Regions from separate parts of the Paenibacillus sp. FSL R5-0345 genome, predicted to be linked through region 2. Evidence: predicted binding sites of a transcription regulator. Region 2 holds the regulator's gene; the other holds the start of a gene.
What was found. The regulator LexA, encoded in region 2, represses DNA repair genes until DNA is damaged. The targets are predictions, from matches to a motif close to CGAACATATGTTCG.

Region 1 (15,950 bases), 330 kb from region 2:
AAACGCTGTACACTTGTTATAACGCTTTTTATCATCCAAGCAATATGCTGTTGTTTGTAGTTGGAGGCGTGGATCCGGAGAAAGTATTCTCCTTGATTCGCAGTAACCAAAAGGGTAAAACCTACGGCAAGCAAGGTGAAATCAAGCGTATTTTTGAAGATGAACCAGTACAAGTGGCTACAAAACGTCTAGAAAGCAAGCTTGCCGTATCGATGCCCAAAATCATGTTTGGTTTCAAGGAAAAAGTAGACGGTCTAACGGGTGAAGCTTCTCTAAAACGTGATCTGATAACCAAGCTAATGCTTGATTTGTTGGTTGGTAGCAGCACAGCATTGTATCAAAAGCTATATGATGAGGAACTGATCTCGGACAGCTTTGGACATGAATTTAATAGTTCTCCGCAGTATGCTTTTTCTGCAATGGGTGGGGATACGAAGGATCCGGATTTGCTTTTAAAACGAATAAAAGAAGAAATTGATCTAATCTTAAAAACTGGCTTTGCGGAGAAGGATTTCGAGCGGGCACGGAAAAAGAAAATAGGCGGATATTTGCGCATGTTGAACTCCCCTGAAAATATTGCACATGAATTTACACGCTACCAGTTCCGCGGTGGTGACCTGTTTGAAGTTCTGCCTATTTACGAATCAATTACTTTGGCAGAAGTTAATGAGCGTCTGCAAGCCCATGTAAACTGGGATCAACTTGCCGTATCATTGGTGGTGAGTCCTTAGGTGAGCGTTTTGGGAGAGAGCAGCAAACCACTAGGGGAAATGACAGTGCTCGTTACAGGGGGCAGCGGAGGGATCGGCGGCGCCATTGCGGAACGGTTTGCTTCTGTCGGGATGAATATAGTTATTCATTATAAGCACTCACATGAGGCTGCGAATGATGTCGCTCGGCGTTGTATGGCCCTTGGAGCAAAGGTAATGACAGTAAACGCGGATATGAAGGACCGTAGTCAGATTGTACGTATGGCTGAAAAGCTGGAGAGTAATGGGATGCAGCCGGATATCCTCGTCAATAATGCCGGTAAATCGCATTACGGAATGCTAGCTGATGTGACCGAAGAAGAATGGGATGATATTATGTCCATTAACTTGAAGGGAACCTTTATGTGCAGTCAGATCTTTATGCCGTACATGGTGTCTCAGCGTTATGGTCGTATCATCAACGTTTCTTCCGTATGGGGAATCACTGGAGCTTCTTGTGAAGTAGCTTATTCGGCTAGCAAAGGTGGAGTGAACGCCTTTACAAAAGCTTTAGCTAAAGAGCTGGCTCCATCTGGTGTAACGGTTAACGCGGTAGCTCCAGGAGCGGTTAATACGAACATGTTATCCAATTTACAGGAGGATGAAGTCCGTATGTTGGAGGATGAGATTCCGGCAGGACGTTTGGCTACTCCTAATGAAATATCCTCACTGATTTATTTTTTGGCTTTGCCTGAGTCCGGGTATATCACGGGTCAGATTATTAGTCCAAACGGTGGATGGATTACTTGATGCTTATGTTGGAGAAAAACACCAGCATAAGAACTTAGCGTCTGAGACATATTATAAGTGTTGTTTTTAAATCTCACGTAAGACGGCTTACAGCCTGTATGCAGGTGTTTGACCGTAAATATGAAGGAGGATTTAAGATGACACAAGGCGATAGCGTAATCAAAAATTTTGACACCTGGAAAAAATTTCTAGGAAAACGAGTTGTACAGGCGGAGAAACTTGGGATGAGTGAAGACACAATCTCAAAGCTGGCTTTTGAAATCGGGGAATTCCTCGATGAAAAAGTGGATCCAGCAAACACTCAAAACCGTGCAATCAAAGAGCTATGGGACGTCGGTAACGATGAAGAAAAGCAGACGATTGCTAAACTCATGGTCAAATTGGCGAAAAATCACGCCTAAGCTTGCGGAAAAGCTCCCCTTGTGGGAGCTTTTCTGCAATTATTACAGGACTGACCTTGCCTTTCATTTTTATTTTATATATCATTAACATGACCCGTGTTTCAGATCGCTTTGTCTGAACGGCATTTTTTTGATGGATATCAAAGTGCAGGGAAAAGGAATCTATGAGGTGTACAAGTGGAATATAAACAATGGTATATGGAGTACAAGATTCACAAGAACAGACCCGGTCTGCTTGGTGATATCGCTTCAATGTTAGGGATGCTAGAAGTCAACATTCTGACGATTAATGGCGTTGAAGGAAAGACACGCGGAATGTTGCTGGAGACTAATGACGACGACAAAATAATGCTGATGGGCGAAATGCTCAAGAAAGTTGATAATATTACAGTTTCAGCTCTGCGGTCTCCAAGACTCGTAGACAAGCTGGCTGTGCGCCATGGGCGATATATTGAACGGGATTCAGATGATCGAAAGACGTTTCGTTTTACCCGCGATGAGCTCGGTCTTTTGGTCGATTTTCTCGGGGAGCTGTTTAAAAAAGATGGAAATCAGGTAATAGGACTTCGAGGTATGCCCCGTGTAGGAAAGACTGAATCGATTATTGCCGGCAGTGTCTGCGCGATGAAGCGTTGGACTTTTGTCTCTTCGACACTTTTACGTCAGACGGTGCGAAGTCAATTGGCAGAAGATGAAATGAATCCACATAATGTATTTATTATTGATGGTATTGTTAGTACGATCCGCTCTAATGAGAAGCATTATAATTTATTACAAAATGTTATGAGCATGCCAAGTACGAAAGTGATTGAGCATCCAGATATTTTCGTGCGGGAATCTGAGTACACCTTTGATGATTTTGATATTATTATTGAGCTTCGCAATAATCCAAATGAAGAAATATTGTACGAGTCGTTCACGACGAGCTACAGTGATGATCTATAAAACACCAATGATGATTCATTGAAACTTACAGGAGGTGATGGTATGTCGGAACTGGGCCGGCAATTGAAAGAGGCGCGTCTGCAAAAAGGGATGAGTCTTGACGATGTCCAGGAAGTAACGAAAATTCGCAAAAAGTATTTGGAAGCCATCGAGTCTGGAGACTATAAGGTGCTTCCAGGAAGTTTTTATGTTAGGGCGTTTATCAAAACATACGCAGAGGCAGTAGGTATGAGCCCAGACGAGCTGCTAGAGGAGCATGGGAATGTTCCTGCCCCTCCTGAAGACACAGCTATGGAAACGGTGATTCAAAAACGCAGCCGTAGACCAGAAACCGAACGGAATGCAAAATGGCTGCCAACAGTGCTAATGTGGACATTTCCAATATTGATTATTGTTGTGATTTACATTTATGCTTCCAGTTTGAACAAGCCGGACCCCGCTCAAATTGATCAGACGAATCTGACGAATGAACAGCAGGATCCTACGACAGCACAGACATCTCCACCGGCTTCAGGAGGAGGTGTTGTAGCGCCAACGGCTTCAGCAGGTACAGAAGCAACAACTGAACCTACGGCAGAGCCTACGCCAACACCTACGCCTTCCCCGCAATCCATTACAGTTACACCGGATGGGAAGTCAGGGAAAACTACCAAGTTCAAGGTTTCAGCTCCGGCTGGAAGTGAAGTGAAGGTTGAGATTTCAGCTACTGGAGTAAGCTGGCTTGAGGTGTATAAAGGTGAGAACTCTAAAGGTGAGAAGCTCTCATTTGGTAACACAGCGGCAGGAGATCATATGAGCTTTGTTCTTGGAAGTGAAGGAATGTATATTAAATCTGGATATTCACCAGCTACCGAGATTACTGTCAATGGACAAGTAATTACAGATGAAAAGACCTCATCTCGTCTGTTAATTAATCTGGATGATGGTTCTGGAAGTCAAACGAGCCAGAATGAAGGTACCACTGATACTTCTGACCAGACTAATGAAACAGGCCAATAAGAAATACGATGCATAGACTTTGGCTATGTGGGGAACATAAGATTGTTTCCAGTTCTTAGCCAAAGTGAGGTGACATTCTTATGATCGTTAGCTGGATTGTAGCTGGACTTGGGGTTGTTGTCAGTCTCATCGGATACTATATGACGCCAAGTGCTTGGGGCTATGGAATTCTCGGTTTCGGTATTGCACATATTGTGCTTGGAATTCTGGATATGTTTCGAAGCCCGCTCCGAAGCAGATAGAAAACTTAGAAATGAGCGTCTCCGAAGGGATACTCCCTGTGGAGACGTATTTCTACCATTGAACAGAACTCATTTCGAAGGAAAAGCTCCACTCTGTGGGGCTGTTTTCTGTGTCGGGTGGGGTACATATTATCCAAAATTAGACTTAAGGGTATCATTCTTTTATAATAGTAGCAGACTAAAATGTACAAAGGACGTGGAGTTATGAGTTCAGAAAGTTCATTTGATATCGTATCTAAAATGGATATGCAGGAATTAACTAATGCGATCCACCAAACAGAGAAAGAAATTGATAACCGATTTGACTTTAAGAACAGTAAAAGCAGTCTGAAGCTTGAGAAAGACGCACTTATTATCGCCTCTGAGGACGAATATAAGTTAAATGCTGTTATTGATATTTTACAATCGAAGATGGTGAAGAGAGGTATCACGCTGAAGAACTTGGATTTCGGCAAAGTAGAGCCTGCTTCCCTGGGAAGTGTTCGTCAGCGCTTAGGTCTTAAGCAAGGGATAGATCAGGAGAACGCAAAAAAAATTAACATCCTGATTCGTGATTCGAAATTGAAGGTGAAGAGCCAGATTCAAGGAGATCAGATCCGCGTAACCGGTAAGAGTCGCGATGATTTACAGCAAATTATCCAGATTTTGCGTAAAGCTGATTTGCCGCTGGACCTGCAGTTCAACAACTTAAAATAGAATTTTGTACCCCGCAGTGCTTATCAGCACCATGATGCGGGGTGCTTTGTATTTTTTTTGACACCTATTTATAGCTATAATATACTTGCTTAAGTAGAAATAGATGAGCCTGACTCAGGTCATTTGTATGAACGATTTAGGGGAGGAACTTCAGTGAATTTGCCCAACCGCATCACGCTAGCACGTATTTGCCTGATCCCGATTATGATGTTTTTCTTACTGGTGGATTTTAGCTTTTACCCAGAACCAATACATTGGGGCTCTTTCCAGCTATCTGTTAATCATTTGGTAGCCGCTGTAATCTTTTTGCTTGCAGCCAGCACAGATGGAATAGACGGCTACATAGCTAGGAAATATAATATGGTGACCAACCTCGGTAAGCTCCTTGATCCGTTAGCGGACAAGCTGTTAGTTTCCGCTGTTCTGATTTCACTTGTCGAACTGGGTAGATGTGATTCATGGATTGCAATTGTTATCATAAGTCGTGAGTTTGCAGTAACCGGGCTTCGCCAGATCGCATTGTTAGAGGGGAAAGTGGTTGCCGCCAGCAAATGGGGCAAGATAAAGACGGTTGTACAAATTGTAGCGATCTCACTGCTGTTGTTGAACAATTTTCCATTTCAATTCGTCAGCATTCCTGTAGACGATATTGCTATTTGGGCTGCAGCTTTGATCACTATTTACTCTGGAATTGATTATTTTGTGAAGAATAAAGAGCTGCTACAGCTGCATAATGCTTAAGCATTTTAGGTAGCTACATATAGGAGAGGTAATAGGTAAAGTACCTATTACCTTTTTTAAACCCTAAAGGCAGTGTGTCTACATTATAACTAGGAGGCGAAAGCCAGGGATGAAAGCGGAGATTATTGCAGTAGGCACGGAGCTTTTGCTCGGTCAAATCGTGAATAGTAATGCCCAGTTTCTATCTATAGAGTTAGCTGCTATTGGGATTGATGTATATTTTCAAACCGTAGTTGGCGATAACAGCAGTCGCTTGCAGCAAGCTATTGAAATTGCTCAAAACAGAGCTGATGTTATCATTTTTACAGGTGGTATTGGTCCGACAGAAGATGATCTTACAAAAGATGCATTGGCTGCTTCTTTAGGCCGAACACTCCATATAGATCGTTTGGCAATGGATCATGTACAACGTTTCTTTGATGATCGTAAGATTGTAATGACAGAGAATAATCGTAAACAGGCACTTATAATTGAAGGAACCACACCTTTGCCAAATGAGATTGGTCTTGCTGTGGGTATTGCTTTTGAGCATGAAAAGAAATATTATATTGTGCTTCCTGGTCCGCCTCGCGAGATGAAACCAATGTTCGTAGATAAAGCAGTACCTTGGCTTCAGCAGCATGCTCTGACGTCAGAAATGCCACTTTATTCTAAAATGCTAAAATTTGCAGGTATCGGAGAATCACTGCTTGAGGATAAGCTCATAGATCTGATTCACAGCCAGACAGACCCAACCATAGCTCCATATGCAAAAGAGGGAGAAGTAACCGTTCGTATTTCGACAAAGGCGCCTTCCGAGCATGAAGCTTTCAAGAAGCTGGAGATTCTGGAGAAGCAGATCAAAGAGATTTTGCCAGAGCATTTATATGCGAATATTGATGTACCACTAGAACAGCTAATTGTAGATTGGATGGCGGATGCAGGTCTGACTTTAAGTGCGGCGGAGAGCTGTACCGGAGGCTTGCTGATGGAGAGTATAACCAACATACCAGGTAGCGCTTCGATGTTTGCGGGAGGAATCGTCTGTTATTCGAACGATCTAAAGAAAAAACTTCTGAATGTGCCAAGTGCTTATTTGGAGGGGCCTGATGCTCCAGGGGCGGTAAGTCGTGAAGTTGCCGAGGTGTTGGCCGATCAGGTGAGAATGATTGCGGACAGTGATTTCGGTTTATCTGTAACAGGCGTAGCAGGACCAGGCTATTCTGAACGTAAACCAGTCGGACTTGTATTTATTGGTTTAGCTGAACGCGGGCGTAAGACAGAGGTATATGAGCTTAATCTTAAAGGGACACGTGAGAATATACGACTGCGTACTGTTAAAGCTCTACTGTATCGACTATGGCGTAGACTTGAGGAACGCAAGGTGGAGACACCACTTGAGGGTTCAGACTTGTAATGGGAGATTAGCCCAGTTATAATTGGAACATACGGAAGAACCGTGGCACTGAGATTTCTTTGCTGCGGTTTTTTGTATATTTGCAGAGATTTTGATCAATGTTTTTGGTTATGATCATAAGTCGTTGATGTCCGGTGAAGTAGAGAAATCAGTTAACTTCTATATCCGGAAGGAGGCTTACAATAAAAGGGATAATTAACGCTTGAGACAAAAAAAACGAATGTATGTTCGAAAAAAAGCTTGGCAAGACCTCAAAAACACGTTATTATATTATTATAAACAGTGAAGGAAGTGGTCTGATTGTCAGATCGTCGTGCAGCGCTTGATATGGCGCTTCGTCAAATAGAAAAACAATTTGGTAAAGGTTCGATCATGAAACTGGGAGAATCCACTCATATGCAAGTGGAAGTTGTACCTAGCGGATCTTTGGCACTTGATATTGCGTTAGGTATAGGCGGACTTCCAAAGGGACGTATTATTGAAGTATACGGACCTGAATCCTCCGGTAAAACAACTGTTGCTCTTCATGCTATTGCAGAAGTGCAAAAACAAGGAGGACAAGCTGCATTTATCGATGCTGAGCATGCGCTCGATCCGAAGTATGCACGTAACTTGGGCGTAAACATTGATGAATTGTTACTATCTCAGCCAGATACGGGTGAACAGGCACTTGAGATTGCTGAAGCACTTGTACGAAGTGGCGCAGTAGACATTATTGTCGTTGACTCCGTAGCTGCTTTGGTTCCTAAAGCGGAAATTGAAGGCGATATGGGTGATTCACACGTCGGCCTACAGGCTCGTTTGATGTCTCAAGCGCTTCGGAAGCTTTCTGGTGCCATTAGTAAATCAAATACAATTGCTATCTTTATTAACCAGCTTCGTGAGAAAATTGGTGTTATGTTCGGTAACCCTGAGACAACTCCGGGTGGACGAGCGCTGAAATTCTACTCTTCCGTACGGTTGGATGTTCGTCGTGTGGAAAGTATCAAAATGGGTAACGACGTTGTAGGTAACCGCACCAAGATCAAGATTGTGAAGAATAAGGTAGCACCTCCATTTAAACAAGCTGATGTTGATATCATGTATGGTGAAGGGATTTCCAGAGAAGGAAGTCTTGTAGACATCGGTACTGAAATGGACATCGTGAATAAGAGTGGTGCATGGTATTCCTATGAAGGCGAGCGTCTCGGCCAAGGACGTGAGAATGCCAAACAGTTCTTGAAGGAACATCAAGATATTGCGCTCATCATTGAGAACAAGATTCGTGAAGCAAGTAATCTCTCCACTATTGTTGCTGCACCAAATGAAGCGGAAATCATTGCAGAGCAAGAGGAAGAAGAAAAGCTACTTCTCGAAATCGAACAATAGAATTTATTAAGGAATAGGACGCCCTGTGATTCATTGTTGCAGGGTGTCTTTTCTTAACGCATCAGAAATATTTATTTGGGGTCCTCGCAAAGTACCTGAGTACGCATCGAATTTAAGCTACACTTTGTGGGGATATTTTATTGCTATGAGGTGACAAGCAACTATGGTAATACAGCTGGATATGGATTTTGAATCGGATGAGCAGGACTTACAAGTTCTTGCAGATTTTCCTGATGGAGAACTTTTAGAAATCACTAAGGTAGAACGTCAGAAGAAATCGGATCACCGCTATATCATACATTTCGGAGCTTATAACATGACTGTACACGAAGACGTCATGATTAAATATCGGATGATTACTGGGAATTCTTTTATGAAAGCCGATTTGGAGGAAATTGTTGTTGCTGATGAGCGACAACGAGCTTATGTAGAAGGACTTCGTTATCTAGAACGAAAGCCACGAACCGCTATGGAAATGACTCGCCGTTTACGGCAGAAGGAAATAGGGGAGACTATTATTGCGGAAGTGGTGCAACGGCTACAGCAGGAAAGACTTCTTGATGACCCTTTGTATGCAAAGCAATGGGCAGAGCAACGCATTACGAACCAACGCAAAGGAAAGATGTGGATTCGCCAAGAGCTACGTGAGAAAGGAATCGACAAATCTTTAATCTCGGAAGCCTTGGAGAATATCAGCCCTGAACAAGAACTTGAGAGTGCACTTCAGACCGGACGTAAGAAATGGAATCTCATCCGAGGTGAAGCTGCAGATAAGAGAAGAAAGACTGGCGCCTTCTTAATGCGGCGTGGATTCTCAGGCGATATGGTGCGTCAAGTGATCAATACTTTACTTGAAGAAGACAATTATGAGGGTGAAGATGAGGAATTTTACTAGACTCACTGATTCTCTTGACATTAATGCGCATATCGACTCTCTTGACAATGTCTTTTTATAAATAATAAAATATAACATGAATCGGCATAAAGTAAGAATCCTTTTTCCTTCCCAAAAAGGGGACTTTTTAAAACGGTTCGCGTACAACTCATATGAAATGTAATCGCCGGATAAGGCGGGCAGTGTGCATGTGCAACATGTGCAGTATGGCAATCGGTTGTTTACCGGTTTTTTGTATGGTGATGAACGGATAGTTTAACAACTGCACAATTCCCAGGGGGATACCTTGGAGAGGAACCAACGAGGAGGTGAACAGATGCAAGCATGGATCTGGGTCATTATCGTTCTCGTTGTAGCTGCATTATTCTTTGGATTCGGTTATTTTATTCGTAAATCCCTTGCAGAAGCTAAAATTCAAAGCGCAGAAAGAGAAGCCGTAGTCATCGTGGAGAACGCGAAGAAGGACGCAGAGGCGCTGAAGAAAGAAACGGTATTGGAAGCTAAGGACGAAGTCCATAGAATCCGTACTGAAGCTGAGAAAGAAACTCGTGAACGTCGGAATGAAATCCAACGGCAAGAGAGACGTTTGCTGCAAAAGGAAGAATCTCTGGATAAAAAAATGGAATCGCTTGAAAGAAAAGAAGAACAAGTAGCTAACAAAGAGAAACGAATTGATGAAACCCAACAGCAAATTGATGTTATTTACAAAAACCAAGTCACTGAATTGGAGCGCATTTCCAATTTAAGCATCGAAGATGCAAGAAGTATTATTCTTAGCAATGTTGAGCAAGAAGTTCGCCATGAAACGGCTCAAATGATCAAAGAAATTGAACAGCAGGCGAAAGAGGAAGCGGATAAGAAATCCCGCGAAATCATCACACTCGCTATCCAACGCTGTGCAGCTGATCACGTAGCCGAGACAACAGTTTCAGTTGTTACCCTGCCGAACGAAGAGATGAAAGGTCGGATTATCGGTCGTGAAGGCCGTAACATTCGTGCACTCGAAACTCTTACAGGTATCGACCTCATTATTGATGATACTCCGGAAGCAGTTATTTTGTCGGGATTTGATCCAATCCGTCGCGAAGTGGCCCGTACGGCACTTGAGAAACTAGTGGCAGATGGACGTATCCACCCCGCTCGTATTGAAGAGATGGTGGAAAAATCCCGCAAAGAAGTGGACGAAAGAATTCGCGAATATGGTGAACAAGCTACTTTCGAAGTGGGTGTTCATGGATTGCATCCAGACTTGATCAAGATTCTGGGTCGTCTGAAATTCCGTACAAGCTATGGTCAAAATGTATTGAAGCACTCTATGGAGGTTGCTTATTTGACTGGACTGATGGCCGGTGAGCTTGGGGAAGACATCGTGCTTGCAAAACGTGCAGGATTGCTTCATGATATCGGCAAAGCGCTGGATCATGAAGTAGAAGGATCGCATGTTGAGATCGGCGTTGAACTAGCGAAGAAATATAAGGAACATCCGGTTGTTATCAACAGTATCGCGTCTCATCATGGAGATTGCGAAGCTACCTCGGTTATTGCTATGTTGGTTGGTGCCGCTGATGCATTGTCAGCAGCAAGACCTGGCGCTCGCCGTGAAACACTGGAAACGTATATTAAACGTCTAGAAAAACTGGAAGAAATCTCAGAGTCGTTCGAAGGCGTTGAGAAATCATTTGCTATTCAGGCGGGCCGTGAGGTACGCGTGATGGTACAGCCAGAGAAGATTGACGATGCAGAGGCATTCCGTCTTGCTCGCGATATTACGAAGATGATTGAAAGTGAACTGGATTATCCAGGACATATCAAAGTTACCGTTATTCGTGAGACACGGGCTGTTGAATACGCTAAATAGGTGGAATATAAGGTTAAGGGATAAGATGTAACTTATACTTTCTTATATTTGTTGAGAATTGGCCCCTAAGCGGGGCCTTTTTTCTTTTGAATATGAGCTCTTATCCATTAGATATAGCGTTTAAGATTAGGAGGAGAGAATCATTAAAGTACTATTCATTGGAGATATCGTTGGAAATGTTGGCAGAAAGGCTCTTCGTGAGATGTTACCCTCACTAAAAAGCAAATATCAGCCACATATCATTATTGTTAATGGCGAAAATTCTGCTGCCGGTAGAGGGATCACTAAGGCGATCGCTAATGAGTTTTTTAACTGGGGCGTTCACGGAATAACTATGGGGAATCACACATGGGACAACAAAGATATTTTTGAGTTCATCGATGATGAGGCTCGGATTATTCGTCCTGCTAATTTTCCGCCAGGAACACCGGGAAGAGGTTATACCGTTGTTAAAGGTAATGGTAAAGAACTGGCTATAGTAAATTTACAAGGCCGGACGTTTTTACCTGCTATTGATTGTCCTTTCCGTGTTGGGGAAGAAATTGTTGAAGAGCTTCGTAGAGATCATAAATGTATTCTCGTTGATTTCCATGCAGAGGTAACCTCTGAGAAAATCGCTATGGGGTATTTCATGGATGGCCGCGCATCGATTGTTGTTGGGACACATACGCATGTTCAGACTAACGATGATGTGATTTTGCCAGGAGGAACTGCGTATTTAACCGATGCGGGTATGGTTGGTTCAAGCGAAGGTATTCTGGGTATGGAAAGAGATGCAGTACTTTACAAGTTCACAACTCAGCTTCCAGCACGATTTGTTGTCGATGAAGGTAAGTGGCAGCTTCACGGTTTATTTGCAGAATTAGATGAAACTACTGGTGCGGCAACTCGTCTGGAGAAGATACGGTTGCGTGAAGATGAATGGGTTATGAGCTAAACGTAGAACAGAGTATCGTTTAATCCGGGTAATTTCGCTGAGTAAGGGTAAAGTGTGATATTTTTTATATCGTAAAAGAGTATCTTTTATACCGTTTTTGGAAGACGTGGTCCGTAAAAAGAAGGAATTATTTCTTCTCTCGCGAATAACATCTAAAGTAGTGGAAGAACACCATTATTTTCCCAGGGGAGGTACTTACTATGGATGTATTAAAAGTATCAGCTAAATCCAATCCAAATTCCGTCGCCGGCGCATTAGCGGGTGTTCTTCGTGAACGTGGATCGGCAGAATTACAAGCTATTGGAGCTGGAGCACTGAATCAAGCAGTCAAAGCAGTTGCCATTGCCCGGGGATTTGTTGCACCAAGCGGAGTTGATTTGATCTGCATTCCTGCCTTCACTGATATAGTGATTGATGGAGAAGATCGAACCGCGATTAAACTGATTGTTGAACCCAGATAATAGACCTATAGAATGAATGAACCTGTTTACTATTGTAAACAGGTTTTTTGCTTTTGATTTATAGTCAGGAGTTTTTCTGCATAATATCTGAAATAGGCACTTAGAAGTAAAATGTACGGCTGGAACTGTGAGGAGGTGGGGGTGCTAAATGAGAGCTGAAAAGTTTAAGGTAGCAGATTTTCATTGTGATGTGCTAAGCAAAATGCAAGCCTCTCCGGATATTAATTTCGACAATGACCCTCGATTAGATGTTACTGCAGAACGGTTGGCATCTGGCGGAGTGGAGTTGCAATGTTTTGCGATATATCTTTCAGCTACGAGAGGTAAACCTAGCTTTGAACATGTTTTAGGACAAATTGATCTCTTTAGGCAAAAGATAGTGTGCACAGATGGGCTTCAGTGGTTACGCTGGAAGGAGGAAGTGAGGAATCGATTAGTTGGAGCACCTCCACAAGCAATGCTCTCTCTGGAGGGCGTAGACGGCTTAGAAGGGAACTTGTTTTATGCTCAGCTCTGTTTCGAACTTGGAGTGCGGTTTCTAGGTGTCACTTGGAATTATGCGAATTGGGCAGCAGATGGTGTGCTAGAGAAGCGTAATGGTGGATTTACGGAGAAAGGGAGAAAGCTGGTAGAATGGTGCAACCACAGTGGAATGCTGCTGGATGTGTCGCATTTGTCGCAAGCAGGGTTTTGGGAACTGGCAGATTTAAGCTCTCGTCCGTTTATAGCTTCTCATTCGAATGCCGCAGCCATTTGCGGTCACGTTAGAAATTTGAAAGATGAACAGATAAAAGCTCTAATTGCGATGGACGGGAGAATGGGGCTGACCTTTTATCCGTGGTTTGTATGTGATCATGGAAAGGCTCGTATGGATGATTTGTTAAAGCATATTGAACAGGTATGCAGTCTCGGCGGAGAGAAGCATCTGATGTTTGGCTCAGATTTTGATGGCATTGATACTTGGGTTGAGAAGTTGGAGCATCCGGGAAAATACCCTGATCTTATAGAACAACTGCTTCGTTATTATCCTGAGGATACTGTAAAAGGCTGGATGTATGAGAATGCGACATCTTTTTTAAGCGTAAACTTGCCCTCTCAGGTGTCTAAACCATGACAATCTTGTCCAAAAAACATAAATTGTCGAAAAAAGGGCCTTCGTTATGATGCAGCCCTTTTTATTTTGGTGAAATAAGATGTATAATGGTTAATGGCTTGTACAGATACTAGAGAAAATACAAGGAGTGACTTTACAATGAGTAAGACTGTACCCGTAGGTGTGTCGGCTAGACATATTCACCTTACGCAAGAGCACGTGGAGGCTCTGTTTGGCCCAGGATATCAATTAACTGAGTTCAAACCACTTTCCCAACCAGGACAATTTGCAGCAAATGAACAAGTAGCAGTTATCGGTAGCAAAGGTAAATTTGACAAAGTAAGAATCTTGGGACCTGCTCGTCCGGCTTCCCAATTGGAAATTTCCCGTACTGACTCCTTCGCACTTGGCGTGAAAGCTCCAGTTCGCGAATCTGGAAATATTGAAGGAACACCTGGTATTACGCTAAAAGGACCTGCTGGTGAAGTTGAATTAGAACAAGGCGTTATTATCGCAGCTCGTCACATTCACTTCCACACTTCCGAAGCTGAAGCTTGGGGCATTGCGGATAAGCAATTGCTTAAAGTTCGTCTCGGTGGCGACCGCGGTCTTGTATTGGAGAACGTAATTGCTCGTGTATCCGACAGCTTCAAACTTGATATGCATATTGATACTGACGAAGCTAATGCTGCTGGTGCCAACAATGGCGACACTGCTGAAATCGTAGACTAGTCTTCATAACAATCATAGGAAGCGGGGGAGAAATCCTCCGCTTTTTTTGTTGTGTGCTTAGAACCGTTATGTGGCTGATACGCTAGTTAAACTGGCAGATGTTTAAACTGTTTGAATAGCAAAGTGGATCGTATCCTGAAATGGATTTTTAATGAAAATTGGTGTGATGATAAAGAATATCTATTATTATGTGACTAATTATGTTATGATTATTGTTTATGACGTGAAAAATGGATTTAATGTAAAGAATATATGTATTAGAAATTAAGGAGACCCAATGACATTTAACGAACTGAATATTATGCCTGCGATTTTAAAGGCTTTAACCAAAGAAAACTATACATCACCTACACCTATACAGGAACAATCGATCCCAGCCGTATTAGCTGGCAGAGATTTACTTGGATGTGCTCAAACGGGAACAGGAAAGACAGCTGCATTTTCTGTACCTATTATTCAATTATTAAGCGAACAAACCAATTCCAACAAAACAAACAATGTGCGACGCATTCGCTCGCTGATCTTAACACCAACAAGAGAACTAGCGATCCAAATTGCTGATAACATAAAAGCGTATAGCCAATATACAGATATCCGCTCTGCTGCCATCGTTGGCGGTGTATCACAGAAAGTGCAAGAGCGTGCCCTGAATCAAGGTGCTGATATTCTAATAGCTACACCTGGTAGACTTATCGACCTGATCAATCAAAAACGTGTGGATTTGCAGCATGTCCAAATTCTTGTCTTGGATGAAGCTGACCGTATGCTAGATATGGGCTTTATCCATGATGTGAAACGAATCATCGCTAAAATGCCTACGAAGAAACAAACATTATTCTTCTCTGCAACGATGCCTACTGAGATCTCAAAATTGATCAAAACCTTGCTTGTGAACCCAGTGAAAGTAGAAATCACCCCCGTATCTTCTACTGCGGATAGAATCGAACAATCGATCTATTTATTAGAAAACGGAAATAAACAGAATCAATTGAATCTTTTGTTACAGGATAAATCGATTGTCTCTGCTCTAGTGTTTACTCGGACCAAACGTGGTGCTGACCGTGTTACACGTGACCTAGCGAAGGTGAACATTTCTGCACAAGCCATTCACGGCAATAAATCACAGAATGATCGTCAGAATGCATTGCGGAATTTTAAAAGTGGTGCAACCCGCGTTCTAGTCGCTACGGATATCGCCGCGCGCGGAATTGATATCGATGAGCTGTCTCATGTAATCAACTTCAACTTGCCGAATATTCCAGAAACTTATGTGCACCGAATCGGACGTACGGGCAGAGCGGGGCTGAGTGGAACTGCAATTTCTTTTTGCGAATCTGAAGAGCTTCCGTTCCTTAAAGATATCGAGAAATTGATCGGGAAATCGATTCCAGAAGTGAAGGATCACCCGTATCCGATGTCTCGTAAAACGCAGATGAAGACAGAACGATCTTCGAAACCGTCAGGTTCAAGACCAGCGAATTCCAGACCGTCATCTGGTAAACCGTCATCAGCTAAACCAGCAGCTTCAAAACCAGCGGCATCTAAACCTGCCAAAGCAAAGCCAAAGTCTAACCCTCCATTAAAGCCAAAGTCCGAGTGGTTCACTAAAGGAAGACAAACGAGCAGCAGATAAGTTGTTTTGAAAGCTGGACGTTTATCATAATAAGATCTCAAAACCGTCAGAGTA
Region 2 (15,950 bases):
ATCTGGGTGAGTATGGAATCATTGAACTGCTTGAGGATAAGGGCTTTACCGTCGTTCGTAAATAAATAGTTTATCTACAGTTACTCTCGAAGAATAACATAATTGTAGGTGTTGGAATTATTCTCTGGAACATTCCAAGGCAATACATAACTCTTTACTATATCCGTCAAACCCTTGACACCTTTGGTGTTGAGGGTTTTTTATGTTTGGTAAACCTGTTTCGGTAGATTAACTACTGGATAATTTCCAAAAAACTGATTATTCTCCCAAAATTACATATAATAATGATAGACTAAGTAGTAAATACGACATTCTCATAGGTAGGGTTGATACGGAACTAATTTTCATTTAAATAGAGCTCTGCATTATTTTAATTTATGGAATTTATGTTGGAACTTTAGAAAGGAATAAGAATGACTGATTATACAAATGAACTTAATGATTTAAAATTTGCGTATAAACAAGATTCAACGAATCCATTAATAGCCAATCAACTGGCGATAGCTAGTATGGAAGTTAATGATTATTTAGAAGCTTTTAAACTCTTCAAGAGGAATGCTGAAATAAACCCTTCTGAACAGTCATTATCTAATTTGGCTTACTTTTATTTTCATGAAGGAGAGCCGGAGATCGAGAGTGGTGGATGGATCAATCGTGAAGAAGATGCGATTCTATTATTAGAAAGAATAATGCTGCTGAATCCAAAGTCAGAAGTTCCCAGTGCAATGCTTGGTCAATTTTATTTTGCAAAAGAGAGATGGAATGAAGCGAAATCAGCGTTAGAACGATCTTTTAGTGTTAAACCAACCTTTCTAAATCAATATAATCTCGCAGCATCTTTATTTCAATTGGGACAACTGGAAGAAGCTTCAGAGTACTATTGGAAGGCTCATCAGGTTAAAAATGAATGCTACAGCTACTGGGCATTGTATTATTATGCTGTATGTAAAATTAAGACAGGTTCTTACCCAAAAGAGGCTATTGAAGAGCTTGTGAGGTCTATGGATGATAAGAATTCAGAGATAGATAAGGAAGGGTTAGCAGACATTTATTTTGAGCTGGATCAGTATACTAACGTGGTCAATGCTTATGTGGGAACTAAATTATGGGTCAGTCCGGACTGGGTGCTTCGCTATTTGTATGCCAACGTTCAATGTGGATTTTTGGATAAGGCTAAGGACATTCTGAACAATGCCTTGGTTAAGATTAATGAAGAATTAATTAGTTGCATAACGGATGAAGATGAAGATTTTACTCCAGAAGATCGCGAAAGATATAAGTTGGAACTGGAGGCTGATAAACGGGATTATCTTAGAGGCTATGATAATATCCTACATTTAAATTATCGTCCTAGTATGAATTTTACGGCATATGTTGAATCAAAATGTTATTTATTTGGTTGTAAAAGACATAAAAATCCTGACTTCTTAGAATCCTGATTAATCATTGTTGCTTAAATTTCCAATCAAATGATATGGTATGCACAGTTTTTGAGGATAAGGGGGCTTAATAATGGCGAAGATTTTTAATGAAAATACAGTTTCTTTTAAACAAAAGTTATCTCCGATCCCTGAGTTTGCTTGGCATACAAGTGAGAGGCTAGCTGAGGTTGCTAATTCTAAACATCTTGTTTTCGACATTAGATCGCTAGATCCAGATAAATATTCCTTTCCTTATCATTTTCATAGAAATGCTGAAGAGATATTTGTGATCTTAGCAGGAAAAGCAATGTTAAGAACTCCAGAGGGTTTTACTGAGGTTAGTGAAGGCGATGTGATTTTTTTTGAAATGGGACCGGAAGGTGCGCATCAACTTTATAATCATACGGAAGCACCCTGCAGGTATCTTGATCTTCGAACAAATCAGGGCATAGATGTTTGCGAATATCCTGACTCAGGTAAAATTAACATTCTCCCATATCAAGAGATCTATCAAGCGGATGAGCAGGCGGACTATTATAAAGGTGAAGAACAGGTCCGAGAGAAATGGAACGGAATGGAGGATCGCTCTTGATGGAAGATCGATGGTTCACAGTTACGGAAATTGACCCGACAACGTATGCGATAAGTGAATATGGTCATTGGGAAAAGGTGCATTCGTTTTTGCTGTTAGGAAAAGAACAAGCTGTATTGATTGATACAGGATTAGGCATCGATAATATAAAAAGAATCACAGATCAGTTAACGGATTTACCTATTGCTGTTATCACCACACATGTGCATGCAGATCATATAGGCAGTCATGGACAATTCGATACGATCTATGTTCATAAAGAGGATGAGGATTGGCTGATGAATGGAATACAAGGCTTGTCCCTTGCCCAGATCAGAAAAGATATGAGCAGAGACCTTACGCTAACTCCACCTGAATCCTTTGATCCTAGTACATACACGCCATTTCAAGGTAAACCGACAGCTCTATTGCAAGAGGGGGATGTGCTTGACATAGGAGGGCGTAAATTAGAAATTTACCACACACCGGGTCATTCACCAGGCCATATAAGCGTCTTTGATCATGCCAAAGGGTATCTGTTTACAGGGGATTTATTGTATGATGTTACACCTGTTTATGCATTTTATCCTTCGACTAGTCCGGAAGATTTAGTGGCTTCTTTAGAAAAGATTGCACACATTGCAAAGGTGACCCAAGTATTCGGCTCTCATAATACGTTAGGTTTAGATCCATCTATTTTGCATGAAGTAAAGCAGGCGGTTCGTGCTTTGCGTGAACAGGGACTTGTCGCACATGGTACGGGGATTCATCGGTTTAATGGGTTTAGCGTGCAATTCTAATAAAAAGATAGATGTTCTGTTGATGTAGAAATAGAAATACGTTGATGGTTTTTAAAAACAGTAAAACGGCCTCAAAGAGGACCGTTTTTTTGTAGCTTGTGAGCTTGTAGATTTCATCTGTTGGAAATAGAGATATTAATTGAGAGGAAAGAGGTAGTGGAGTAATGTTACCAACAACTGAAGCTTTTGCACAATCGATGCGTTCCTATTCGAATTATATCCAAATGCCTTGGGGGAGATTGTTCTACCTGACCGCCTGGCATCAAATTGAAAATCACATCCTTTTAGAAAAGAAGCCATCGATTTTAGATATCGGCTGTGGGTTTGGGATAACTTGTCATGAATTTGCCAGAAAGGGGTACACAGTAACCGGAATAGATCCGACGACGGAGATGATAGCGAAGGCTCAAGAGTCTGCGATGAAAGAAGGTCTCAGCATTTCTTATAGCGTAACTACGCTACAGAATTCAGATGTGTTGGCGGAGCGTTATGACTGGATATTTTGCCACAACGTGCTTGAATATCTTGAATATCCCAAAGAAATGTTAATGGACATTAGTAAAAAACAATCTGCAAATGGAATGCTCTCTCTGATCACTCATAATCCTGTGGCCAAGGTGATGAAGAAAGCCATTATGAATAAAGATCCTAAGGGAGCTCTAGATAGCATTGGGAATATGCGAGAATATAGTGGCATTATTCAAACAGAAATTACGATCTATACGAATGATCAATTGGCGGAATGGCTTGAGAATTGCGGATACGAGGTTAGATGGACTTACGGAATTCATAATATCTATGGTTACATAGCAGACAATGAAGTGAAAATGAATGAAGATTGGAATAAACACATGGTGGAGCTGGAGCTTAAATTAGGCAGTGAATCACCATATAAAGACATAGCGATTTTCACACATCTTATTGCGGAAAAAATCAGATAATTATTCGGATACGATTGTCCTGAAAAATGCATGCAATTGCTGTACTTGGGAGTAAGCTTCTTTATACTGATTGTCGGATTGTTTAATGGGCAATAAGCCTGGCAAGAAGGAGATACTATACACAGGCATTTCACTGCTGTTCATATATATTTTAAGTGTAAGTTCCTCAATAACACTAGCCTCTTCGTCAGCGCTATTAAGCACATTAATATTCGCACTTGAAGCGGTTGATTTGCTGCTTTGTTGACTTTTGGATACTTTTGAATGGGTTAGCGCGTTAACAACAATCTCTGATCCCATTACATTATCGAAGGAATACAGTTTTGCTATAGCTTTTTTACGTGTTTTCGGATCGCTACTGCCTATGGCTATTTTCTTATAGGATTCGTTAAGGGCGATCAAGTGAGATTGATTGGGTGGAATGAACGTTTTGGTGAATATGATGTTAAAGGATGAGATTGCGTTTAACAGCTTTGAAAGATCTGAAGAAGTAGATAGCTTTTTCAATTCTAGAAAACCGGCACTAAGAATTAAGACAACTCCTATAATACCGAATATGTACATCAAGAAAATCAGCATGGAATCACACCTCCTAGTTATCTCAGCAGAGCAAGATTTATTACTTAATGAAAGATATGCCTAAATCTTCTCGACTAGTATCTGCTAAAAGTGAAATTCGTTGAAAAATAGGAACAATTACAGCATTAGCAAAAAAAGCACCCAGAGATCCGCCTTTAATGCATGCTTGGGCAGTTACTGAGTGCTTAGATGAGAGTTATTAATGTAAATAGGTCAAAATTATAAGAAATTGAAAGCCGTAATTTGATCGGTATACACAATTAGCTGCTTGTATTCGATCGATGATTCATAGTTAGCATAGGGTCTTACAGAAACATCATTGAGGACTACAAAGTTATAGCTGAAATTTTTATCGGGATGTTCCGCACCTAAATAAGATATGTATTCATCTACAATGACATCATCCATTAGAGATTTTAAGTCAAAAACATCCTCTTTATTGGAGGCGGAAGGGGAGATCGTCCCTTGAATACTGCCAAATGAGGTGAGTAGATTTACTTTTTTTCCACTAGCTTGATCGTTATTTAACAATAATCCTGAGAGTTTAACAAGTGCATCGACTTTAAAATCGACGAGGGTTCTTATTTTGGAGTTGTTCAAAACCAGACACTTCCTTTCTATTTGAAATCCTGTTAACATTATTCGACATATAACCACATAATTCCTATTACGCCCAAAAAAATTCTTAAATACAAACACACCCCATTCATTGAACCATGAGTGAGGTGTGTTTATTTATGGATAGATTTAATTCCTGATCGTTACTTGTGTTCCAATCGGAACAATCGCAGCTAGTGCTAGCACATCCGCATTGTACATCCGAATACAACCGTGGGAAACTTCGTGACCTATCGAGGAGGGATCATTATTTCCATGTATTCCATAGTGAGGCTTAGATAGACCCATCCAAAAGACCCCAAATGGACCACCTGGATCGGGTTCTTTGTTAATAATAGTGAAGTCACCCAAGGGTGATTGGGTTAACATTTTACCGATTCCGACGGGGAAACCTCTGATCACAATGTTGTTATCAAGAAGATACAGCATACGCTGGGTCAGATCTACAATAATTCGGTAATTTGGCATTGCGCAACACTCCTTTCTAATAGGATATGAGCAGAAAGCCTAAACGGTTATTAATAGAAAATGGCCATTTTAGCGTATGCGAACGCGTGTTCTAGTATGGATAATTTGAGTTAGAAAATAAAAAAAAGCTGTTCCACATTTGTGGAACAGCTTTTGATATTACAGTAAACAGTATCATTATGCTTCTCGTAGAAACGGATACCATCCTTTAATGGACGGTATCCGTTTTGGCTTGGTAGGAGTGCATACTTAGTGGATATCTCGAAATAATCCGATAACTCTGCCGAGAATGGTCACGCGATTAAGGCGAAGAGGCTCGTACGCCGGATTCTCCGGCTGAAGACGTATATGATCACGTTCTTTATAAAAGGTCTTAACGGTTGCTTCATCTTCTTCGGTCATAGCTACAACGATATCTCCGTTATCAGCTGTCTGTTGTTGACGGACAATAACATAGTCACCATTCATTATCCCAGCTTCGACCATGCTGTCACCTTGAACCGATAACATAAATACTTTGTTATCTCCTACATAGTGAGTTGGAAGCGGGAAGTAGTCTTCAATATTCTCAGTAGCAGTGATAGGAACCCCGGCGGTAACCTTACCTACGACAGGAATGCGTGCGACGGTTTGTGCGAATTGATGGACATTCTCGGAATCCTCTTGGCCAAGCAATTCTATTGCACGTGGCTTCGTTGGATCTCGACGGATAAGTCCCTTCTTCTCTAGCCGATCCAAATGACCGTGAACTGTGGAGCTGGAAGCAAGACCAACAGCTTCTCCAATCTCCCGAACGGAAGGAGGATAACCCTTGCTGCGGACTTCGCTACGTATAAATTCCAGGATCGCCAGCTGGCGACTTGAAATCTTTGACATTGGAATCAACCCCATATAGTAATGTTTGGGAAAATTATAACATAGAACTACCGTTCGCACAAACATAAGTTCTAACTATTATAAATATTAATTCGAAAGAGTTAATAAATGGTAGTCTCGTATTGATAAAGCGAACTTTAAAACAATGATCAGCTGGATTCTTTTTATAGATGATAGGGTGATTTACTCTTTTCAAAAAAAAGAGAACAATTGTTCTGAAATAGTATTGAACAAAACACATGTTCGTGTTATTATAATTTCAAAAGTAAGAACAAGTGTTTGGAGGATGATATTCATGTTAAAATACAGTACATACCGTAGCATCTACGATAAAGCCCCCGTGGTTGAATCTTTAGGACATAATCCTGTTACCCGTTATTCAGCTCAGATTAAAGAGATTACAGCGCTTTTGCTTGAAGGATTGATGCGTTTGTTCCGGAGAGATTTTGTTATTAAACTTACATTGATCATTGTGCTCGTACTATCAGGACTCACAGTAGTAGGTAATGTATTTGCAGGATCTACTACTTTAATGAAGGATGAGAAGCGCGTAGTGGTTGAACGCGGAGATACACTTTGGAGTATTGCTCTTGAGAATAAACCATCGGATATGAAGACGGCTGTATATATAGAAGGAATTAAAAAATCCAATGGCATTAAAGGCAGTCAGATTAATGCTGGAGATATTCTCAGTTTACCTATTTATTAATATTCTAAGAACATAATAGAAGGACATAAAGAGCTTGCAGGGAGTAAACCTTGACAAGCTCTTTTTCTCATGGCAGAGTTAGAATTAATTTATATGGGGAGGGAAAGTTTTGAACATTGATGAGTTGGTCGCGCGTATTAACGAATTGGCACGCAAACAGAAGAGCGTAGGCCTTAATCAAGAGGAAACGGCGGAACGCGCCAAGCTTCGTGAAATCTATTTGGGGAATATTCGCAATAACTTCCGAGCACAATTGAATACGATTGAATTGGTCGATAATGATGAGCATGAACAAGGTAACAAGGGGCTTAAGCATTAACACCCTGTTCCTTTTCATAGATACTACTGGATGACTAGGGGGAACGCATATGGCCCGTTCTTGGGAAAGAATGGTTCAACGTAACACACAGCAAATTAACAAGCAAAGAAAGAAACAGGGGAAGGAAACGATTTACGCATCAAAATCCAAATCTCCTGGCAAGAACAGTGAAACCTTTAAAGGCCGTAACATTGCATTTCCAGTAGTGTTATTAGTGCTTGGTACTATGTTTTGGATGATTGGTTCGGTAGATCAGGCCAAAGGCAATGGTATGCTGATGAATTGGCTAGGAGTCGTTTTGTACTACTTACTAGCAGCACTTCTGTTTTTCCGACGTCCGTATTTGAAGGTGGAGAATGCTAGACTATCCACTATAAAATTCAATCGCGAACGCTATTTACCAGCTTCTGATATTGAGAAAATTATCCTTTCGCGTGGAGCTGTTGTTATTAAGCATAAAGGCAAACGCACGAAATGGATTTTTACCAGACTTATGAATCGTTATGATACAACTGCGATGGGGACTCGACTGGAAGCATTCGCAAAAGCTCACCAAATTGAAGTAGTTCACGAATAGAAATTAACCAGCCATGGGAGAGGGAGACCTGTAATGCCAATTTCCGCTGTACTATTTGACCTTGATGATACACTGCTCTGGGATGATCGGAGCGTCAATGAAGCATTTCGTTCTGCATGTGAAGCCGCTGGGGATACGATTGATCCACAAGAACTGGAACTTGCGGTGCGTAAAGAAGCCATAGCACTATATGAATCATACGAAACGAACCCATTTACAAAAATGATTGGGATTAATCCGTTTGAAGCACTTTGGGGGAACTTTACTGCAGGTGAACAACCGGAATTCCGTCAATTGGAGCAGCTTGCACCGGGCTACCGTAAAGAGGCGTGGCGTCGTGGTCTTGCAGCACTTGGTGTAGAGGACGAAGTTCTTGCTGAGACATTAGCAGCCAAATTTGCAGCAGAGCGTAGAAATCGGCCTTACATCTATGAAGAAACAATTCAGGTGCTCGAAGAACTGAAGGGAAAAGTGAAGTTATTGCTTTTGACTAACGGATGCCCTGCATTGCAACAAGAGAAACTAGATGGTGTACCTGAAATCGTTCCTTTCTTTGATCATATCGTAATTTCCGGAAGCTTCGGCAAAGGAAAGCCGGATAAGGATATTTTTCTGCATGCTCTAGAGCTTCTAGATATTGCACCTGAGCAAGGGGTTATGGTCGGTGATAAGCTTACAACGGATATTCGTGGTGGGTTGGCAACAGGTTTGACTACGGTTTGGATTAATAGAAAAGGCAAACAGCCGGATCCGGAAATTCAGCCGGATTATGAAATCAAACATCTTGGAGAGCTTCTTTCATTAGTCCAATCTTTATAAAGTAGAGTAAGAGGCTTTGAATCATTGAGCCTTAAGAAGGCAGTAGGTTCCTGGGTTACTAGGAGGCTTACTGTCTTTCTTTATATCTACATATTGCTTTTTAAAATTGATGAAATTATCTAGTATATGATTTTAGTCACAAGAGTTAAGCTGAATTGATATGAAATACTGAAAAACCAATAATAATGTGTATAATAGATGGAGAATGTATAACATGAATTGGTAGATTCTTAGTACTCAAATCGGCTGGGAGGACTCTATATGAAGATTTCAAGAACAATCGTTCCTTTATTATTAGGTGCAACACTTTTAGTTCTGGGAGGATGTTCATCAGACCAAACCAAACATTCTGGAATACATAATATGAACATGAACATGGACATGTCTATGGAACCTATCAAAGTTGAGTTACATTGGAGTCCTGAAGAGGTTGTTGTAAATCAGAAGGTGACCTTTGAGGCTGTGGTGACGCAAGATAACTTGGCGGTGGATGATGCGAAAGAGGTTCTATTCGAAATTGTGAGTAAAAATGATAATGAACAGAAAATTGAACTTAAAGGGAAGCTAGTTGGTGATGGAGTCTATCAAGCAGAAGGAACACTTGAGAAAGAAGGACAATATATTGTTACATCACACGTAACTGCTAGAACTCAGCATTCTATGCCTAATAAGGAACTCTCTGTGAAACCATAATTAAAAGAATAGTAATGATATCCTATAATTACAGATAATGCAGAGTGGAAAGGAAGGCTTTCCGAAATTCCTTTATTCTGCTAAACTTACTCTAATGTTTTACTGGGGGGACTATACGTTGGCTAAATATACACTTGAGGAAAGCTTACAACAAAGAATATTAATTCTAGACGGTGCAATGGGCACAATGATCCAACAGGTGCCTCTGACAGGTGAGGATTTTGGTGGGGAAGAATTGGACGGTTGTAATGAAATGCTAGTATTAACCCGTCCAGAAGTGATTCAGACGATTCATGAGCAGTATCTCGAAGCAGGTGCTGACCTCATAGAAACGAATACCTTTGGTGCAACGTCTGTTGTACTTGCCGAATATGATATTCCGCAACGGGCACGCGAAATTAATCTGGTTGCAGCGAAGCTAGCTCGCAATGCCGTTGATAAATATGATACACCTGATCGTCCTCGATATGTCGTAGGCGCAATGGGGCCTACAACAAAGACGCTCTCTGTTACAGGAGGAGTCACTTTCCAAGAGCTCGTTGATAGCTACGAGGAACAGGCAGTCGCATTGATTGATGGTCAAGTGGATGCGTTACTACTAGAGACCTCTCAGGATACTTTGAACGTGAAGGCTGGAAGTATAGGCATACGTAATGCGTTTGAGAAGACAGGCATCAAATTGCCAGTAATGATTTCGGGGACGATAGAGCCGATGGGTACCACGCTTGCCGGTCAGAACATCGAAGCCTTCTATATTTCTTTAGAACATCTCAAGCCTATCTCTATTGGTCTGAACTGTGCGACGGGCCCTGAGTTCATGCGGGATCATATTCGTTCGCTTTCTGCAATCTCTTCAGCGGCTGTGAGTTGTTATCCGAACGCTGGGTTGCCAGACGAGAATGGACATTATCATGAATCTCCTGATTCTCTTGCGCGTAAAATTGCTGCGTTTGCAGAAAAAGGATGGCTTAACATTGCAGGGGGTTGCTGCGGAACGACACCGGAACATATCCGTGCTATGTCGGAGGCACTCTCACAATTTCCTCCACGACCGCTTACAGGGAATCATCCACCGGCACTTTCAGGTATTGAGCCTATCTATATCGAGAATGACAACCGACCATACATGGTGGGTGAACGTACGAATGTATTAGGTTCGCGTAAATTTAAACGTCTAATCGTCGAAGGCAAATATGAGGAAGCTTCAGAAATTGCTCGTGCACAGGTGAAGAGCGGTGCACAAGTTATTGACGTCTGCGTGCAAGATCCGGACCGTGATGAGATTGAGGATATTAAACTTTTTTTAGAATTAGTTGTAAAGAAGGTTAAAGTTCCTCTAATGATCGATACTACCGATCCTAAGGTTATTGATCTGGCACTACAGTACTGTCAAGGTAAGGCTATAATTAACTCCATTAACCTTGAAGATGGTGAAGAAAAATTCGAGCTGGTTACTCCTTTGATTCATAAGTATGGTGCAGCAATAGTTGTAGGAACGATTGATGAGACAGGACAAGCAATCAAGGCTACAGACAAACTGGAAGTGGCTAAACGCTCCTACGACTTACTTGTGAATAAATACGGATTAGCTGGAGAAGATCTTATTTTCGACACATTGGTATTCCCTGTAGGAACCGGAGACGAACAATATATTGGCTCTGCCAAAGAAACCATTGATGGAATTCGGTTGATCAAAGAAGCCCTTCCAGGTGTTCACACGATCTTGGGGATCAGCAATGTTTCTTTTGGATTACCGGAAGCAGGACGTGAAGTGTTGAACTCAGTATTCCTTTATGAGTGCACTAAGGCCGGTTTGGATTATGCGATCGTAAACACCGAGAAGGTAGAGCGTTATGCTTCTATCCCTGCTGAAGACCGTCGTCTTGCTGAAGAATTGATTTATAATACGAACGACGACACACTTGCTGCTTTTGTAGCCGCCTTCCGAGGAAAGAAGGTTGAGAAAAAAGAGAAAATTTCTAATCTTTCGCTAGAAGAGCGTCTGGCTTCTTATGTGGTTGAGGGTACTAAAGAAGGTCTCATTCCTGACCTTAATGAGGCGCTTACTAAATCAGGACCTTTGGAAATCATCAATGGACCGCTAATGGCTGGGATGTCAGAGGTTGGACGGTTGTTTAATAACAATGAACTGATTGTTGCTGAGGTGCTGCAAAGTGCTGAAGTAATGAAGGCTTCAGTTGGTCATTTGGAACAGTTTATGAAGAAGGATGAGACATCGGTAAAAGGTAAGATCATGCTTGCCACTGTAAAAGGCGACGTACATGATATAGGTAAGAACTTAGTGGAGATCATCTTATCAAATAATGGTTATCAGATCATTAATTTGGGTATAAAAGTACCACCTGAGTCCATTATCGAAGCGTTTCGTCGTGAAAAAGCTGACGCGATTGGATTGTCTGGGTTACTCGTAAAATCGGCACAGCAGATGGTGCTGACGGCACAAGACTTACGTACGGCTGGGATTGATGTACCGATTATGGTAGGCGGCGCTGCACTGACGCGAAAGTTCACCAAAACACGTATACGTCCGGAGTATGATGGTTTAGTACTGTATGCTAAGGATGCTATGGATGGCCTAGATATTGCTAATCGGCTTATGAACCCTGTTGAACGGGAGAAAATTGCCGAGGAAATTCGAGTAGAAGCGGAATCTGCAGTAGCAGTTGCTCCTAAACAAGAGCTTCCTAAGTTAACTAGAGCAGTTCGCTCCAAAATTTCACCAGATGCACCTGTATTTGTTCCGCCAGACTTAGAGCGTCATGTAATTCGTAATTATCCATTGGGGCATATTATCCCTTATGTGAATATGCAAATGTTGCTCGGTCATCATCTGGGTCTACGTGGTTCTGTAGAGGCGCAGTTAGCTGCTGGTGACGAGCGGACTGTTGAGTTGAAAGGTACTGTAGATGATATTCTACATCAAGCGATGCTGGAAGGTACGATTACTCCACATGCGATGTATCAATTCTTCCCGGCACAATCAAGTGGTAACAATATCATCGTGTATAATCCACAGAATACGGATGAGATTCTGCATACTTTTACTTTCCCAAGACAAGGTGTTGAGCCTTATCTATGTCTAGCGGACTTTTTGAAGTCGGTCGACAGTGGGATTATGGACTATGTTGGATTCCTCGTGGTGACTGCGGGACACGGTGTTCGTGAGCTCTCTACAGCACTTAAGGAGAATGGTGATTATCTACGCTCACATGCCTTGCAGTCTGTTGCACTTGAAGTAGCGGAAGGACTAGCGGAGCGTGTTCATCACATGATGCGTGATACATGGGGCTTCCCAGATCCTGCGGATATGACCATGAAGCAAAGACATGGAGCAAGGTATCAAGGGATTCGTGTATCCTTTGGTTATCCTGCATGTCCGGATCTGGAAGATCAGGGACCACTCTTTAAGCTATTATCCCCCGAAGATATCGGTGTCCACCTTACAGAAGGCTTTATGATGGAACCCGAGGCTTCTGTGTCGGCAATGGTATTCGCCCATCCAGAAGCGCAGTATTTTAATGTAGAGAAGCTGTAATTCTGTCATTTATTCACCCGGTCTGTAAGGGGATTGTATCCCTATCAGCGGAACCTCCCGTAACTGGGGGGTTTTTTGCTGGAAGAAGGACGTTTAGAATAGACAAGAGAGGGTTCAGCCAATAAGAAGAGGGGAGGAAAAAGGATGGAATTATATTTTTTGGGTACGAATGCAGGGGTACCGACTCTGCAGCGCAATGTAACGTCGATTGCATTAAGACTACTGGAAGAACGCCGTAGTATTTGGATGTTCGATTGCGGAGAAGGAACTCAGCATCAGGTTCTTCGTTCACCGATTCGCCTAGGAAAACTGGAAAAGCTATTTATTACTCACTTGCACGGAGATCATCTATTTGGCCTTCCAGGTTTGTTATCGAGTCGTGGTTATCAGGGAGGGACCTCGCCGTTAACGGTTTACGGACCACCTGGATTGAAAGCATACTTAGATATATCCTTAGCTGTGAGTCAATCTCGTATTCCATACAAAATTGAGATTGTCGAGCATACCGGAGGAACGGTATTCGAGGATGATGGCTTTAAAGTGGAGGCGGCATTATTAGAGCATCGTATTGACAGCTATGGTTACCGGGTAACGGAAAAGGATAGTCCCGGGAGCCTCAATACGGAATTACTTAAGAGTTATGGTTTGAAACCTGGACCGATATATGGAAAATTAAAAAAAGGTGAAGATGTTATAACGGACGAAGGTATTCGTATCTGCGCGGCTGATGTTGTCAGAGAGCCTAAAAGAGGGCGTATTATTACGATCTTAGGTGATACAAGACCTTGTTCTGGAGCTTTAGAACTCTCACTTGATGCAGACCTTATCGTTCATGAAGCAACCTTTGGGCATGATCTGGCAGAAATGGCTTATCAGTACCATCACAGTACAGCACGTCAAGCTGCAGAGCTAGCAAAGGAAGCCAATGCAGGTCAACTATTGCTCACTCATTTCAGCTCTCGGTACAGCTCGTCTGAGGAGTTGATTCCTTTGCTGGAAGAAGCTGAGCTCGTTTTTCCAGAGACATTGTTAGCTGAAGAATTCAGCACATATCCAATTTATCGAAGACAAAACGGGCAATTGGGGAAATGATTATTTTCCGGGAAAGCGCAGGAAATGACAGTCCTATGCTAAAAAATGCTGGCTGAGACTCTCGTTCGATTTCTTTCGACGAAGTGTGTTAGATTTAAAGTGATCACAGCGTGGAAGACGTACGAATGGCAGGAAATCTTGCCGAATACCAGCGGGCAATACGACCAAACCCAAAGGATAATGAACCATTCCAAATTCAAGCTGGGCTTAGGTTTATCGTCTATTAATATCATTATTTATTTACCACATTAATTAAATTTCTTATGGAAATAGAGGGATTTATAATGGAACAGATTAAAGGGTTATTGATTGATCTTGACGGTACGTTATATCATGGGCATAAAATGATTCCCGGTGCTGATTTACTGATTAAAGGATTACGTGACGCAGGCATTCCTTTTCTATTTGTTACCAACAATTCATCGCGCACAGCGGCTAATGTGGCTGCTCACTTATGTGGAATGGGAATCGATGCGAAAGCTGAGGAGGTATGTACCTCATCAATGGCGGCCGCGCGTTACATAGCTGAGGAATCACCTGGGGCTGCAGTGGCGATACTTGGAGAAGAGGGTTTGCGTGAGGCCTGTAACGAAGCGGGGCTTCGCATCGTGACAGACTCACCTGACTATGTACTGCAAGGTATTGATCGTTCCTTCAACTATACGTCGCTCTCACAAGCTTCGCGTTGGATTCTGGGAGGCGCAAAGTTTGTACTCACCAACCCGGATTTAATGCTGCCATCAGATGATGGCGTCATGCCGGGGGCAGGTACCATTGGTGCAGCCATTGAGGCTGCTAGTGGTGTGAGTCCGGTAGTAATTGGCAAGCCGGAATCTCATCTAATCAAATTCGCGACAGATCTTCTTGGTATCGAGCCTGAACATGCAGTGGTTGTCGGTGATAATATGCGAACTGATATAGCTGCTGGAGTAAATGCGGGCTGTAGGACAGTTCTTGTATTTACAGGATTAACAAATGCCGACAATCTTGACCTCTATAAAAATCTTACCGGGATCTCACCGGATGAAATTTGTGCCGATTTAACTGAACTTAAAACGTTTCTCGGTGTATAATAGCTAGGATCTTATTACTTCACCAACTTAGAGGGGACGATGAGCTATGCCGGAACTGCCGGAAATGGAGAATTATAGAAAGCTGCTAAGTCAGCATATTATAAATGTGCCAATATCTGATGTGATCGTGAACAGAGAAAAGTCAATTAACATGGAAACAGACGCTTTTAGAAAAGCATTGATCGGCGCACGTGTTGTTTTTGTTGAGCGGCGTGCCAAGTATATTTTGTTTCACCTTCATGATGGACGAAGACTACTTTTACATTTGATGCTAGGTGGACTGCTTTTTTATGGTGCAGAGGAAGAACGTCCGGATCGTAACACACAGGTTGAAATCGCATTTGGTGATCATATCCTTTACTTCATAGGACTTCGCTTAGGGTATCTACATTTGCTGTCCGTTAAGGAAAGCGAAGCCACAATGGGTAAGCTTGGACCTGAGCTGTTGGATCGTCGAATGACACTGGAACGATTCACAGGATTATTAAAGGGACGGCGTGGTGCGCTCAAAAGCCTGCTGGTGAATCAGCATGTGATGGCTGGAGTCGGAAATTGCTATGCCGATGAGATTGCTTTCGAAGCTAGACTTTTACCTTCTGCACAAGTTCAGAATTTAACATCGGATTCTATAGCCCGCCTTTATGAGAGCATCCAAAAAGTACTGACTGAGGCTACTGAAATTGGTGGGTACATGGAAATGCCTTTTATGACTGGGGATACAGTTACAGGATCATATAATAATCAATGTAAAGTGTATGATCGTGAAGGCGAACCTTGCCTTCGTGATGGGGGAACCATTATTAAAACAGAGCAGACTGGACGCAAAGTATTTTATTGC

Region 1: the regulator LexA is predicted to act here: its motif matches at 7,137-7,150, upstream of recA (recombinase RecA).

What each region holds. Positions count from the first base shown of each region.
Region 1 covers NZ_CP009281.1:4,065,037-4,080,986, reverse strand. The annotation lists gene yfmH (EF-P 5-aminopentanol modification-associated protein YfmH) at 1-731, shown strand, start outside; gene ymfI (elongation factor P 5-aminopentanone reductase) at 771-1,499, shown strand; gene R50345_RS18015 (DUF3243 domain-containing protein) at 1,637-1,900, shown strand; gene R50345_RS18010 (DUF3388 domain-containing protein) at 2,078-2,845, shown strand; gene R50345_RS18005 (helix-turn-helix domain-containing protein) at 2,888-3,844, shown strand; gene R50345_RS31705 (hypothetical protein) at 3,925-4,086, shown strand; gene R50345_RS18000 (YajQ family cyclic di-GMP-binding protein) at 4,291-4,782, shown strand; gene pgsA (CDP-diacylglycerol--glycerol-3-phosphate 3-phosphatidyltransferase) at 4,936-5,523, shown strand; gene R50345_RS17990 (competence/damage-inducible protein A) at 5,633-6,919, shown strand; gene recA (recombinase RecA) at 7,220-8,287, shown strand; gene R50345_RS17980 (regulatory protein RecX) at 8,451-9,182, shown strand; gene rny (ribonuclease Y) at 9,499-11,040, shown strand; gene R50345_RS17970 (TIGR00282 family metallophosphoesterase) at 11,183-11,977, shown strand; gene R50345_RS17965 (stage V sporulation protein S) at 12,178-12,438, shown strand; gene R50345_RS17960 (dipeptidase) at 12,587-13,552, shown strand; gene pduL (phosphate propanoyltransferase) at 13,691-14,263, shown strand; gene R50345_RS17950 (DEAD/DEAH box helicase) at 14,541-15,896, shown strand.
Region 2 covers NZ_CP009281.1:3,738,995-3,754,944, reverse strand. The annotation lists gene R50345_RS16645 (TraB/GumN family protein) at 1-65, shown strand, start outside; gene R50345_RS16640 (CDC27 family protein) at 414-1,439, shown strand; gene R50345_RS16635 (cupin domain-containing protein) at 1,513-2,013, shown strand; gene R50345_RS16630 (MBL fold metallo-hydrolase) at 2,013-2,792, shown strand; gene R50345_RS16625 (methyltransferase domain-containing protein) at 2,957-3,733, shown strand; gene R50345_RS16620 (hypothetical protein) at 3,734-4,312, opposite strand; gene R50345_RS16615 (hypothetical protein) at 4,532-4,912, opposite strand; gene R50345_RS16610 (L,D-transpeptidase) at 5,060-5,398, opposite strand; gene lexA (transcriptional repressor LexA) at 5,648-6,274, opposite strand; gene R50345_RS16600 (LysM peptidoglycan-binding domain-containing protein) at 6,570-6,983, shown strand; gene R50345_RS16595 (DUF896 domain-containing protein) at 7,093-7,302, shown strand; gene R50345_RS16590 (hypothetical protein) at 7,352-7,879, shown strand; gene R50345_RS16585 (HAD family hydrolase) at 7,913-8,698, shown strand; gene R50345_RS16580 (FixH family protein) at 8,960-9,391, shown strand; gene metH (methionine synthase) at 9,570-12,947, shown strand; gene rnz (ribonuclease Z) at 13,092-14,039, shown strand; gene R50345_RS16565 (HAD-IIA family hydrolase) at 14,324-15,112, shown strand; gene R50345_RS16560 (Fpg/Nei family DNA glycosylase) at 15,159-15,950, shown strand, end outside.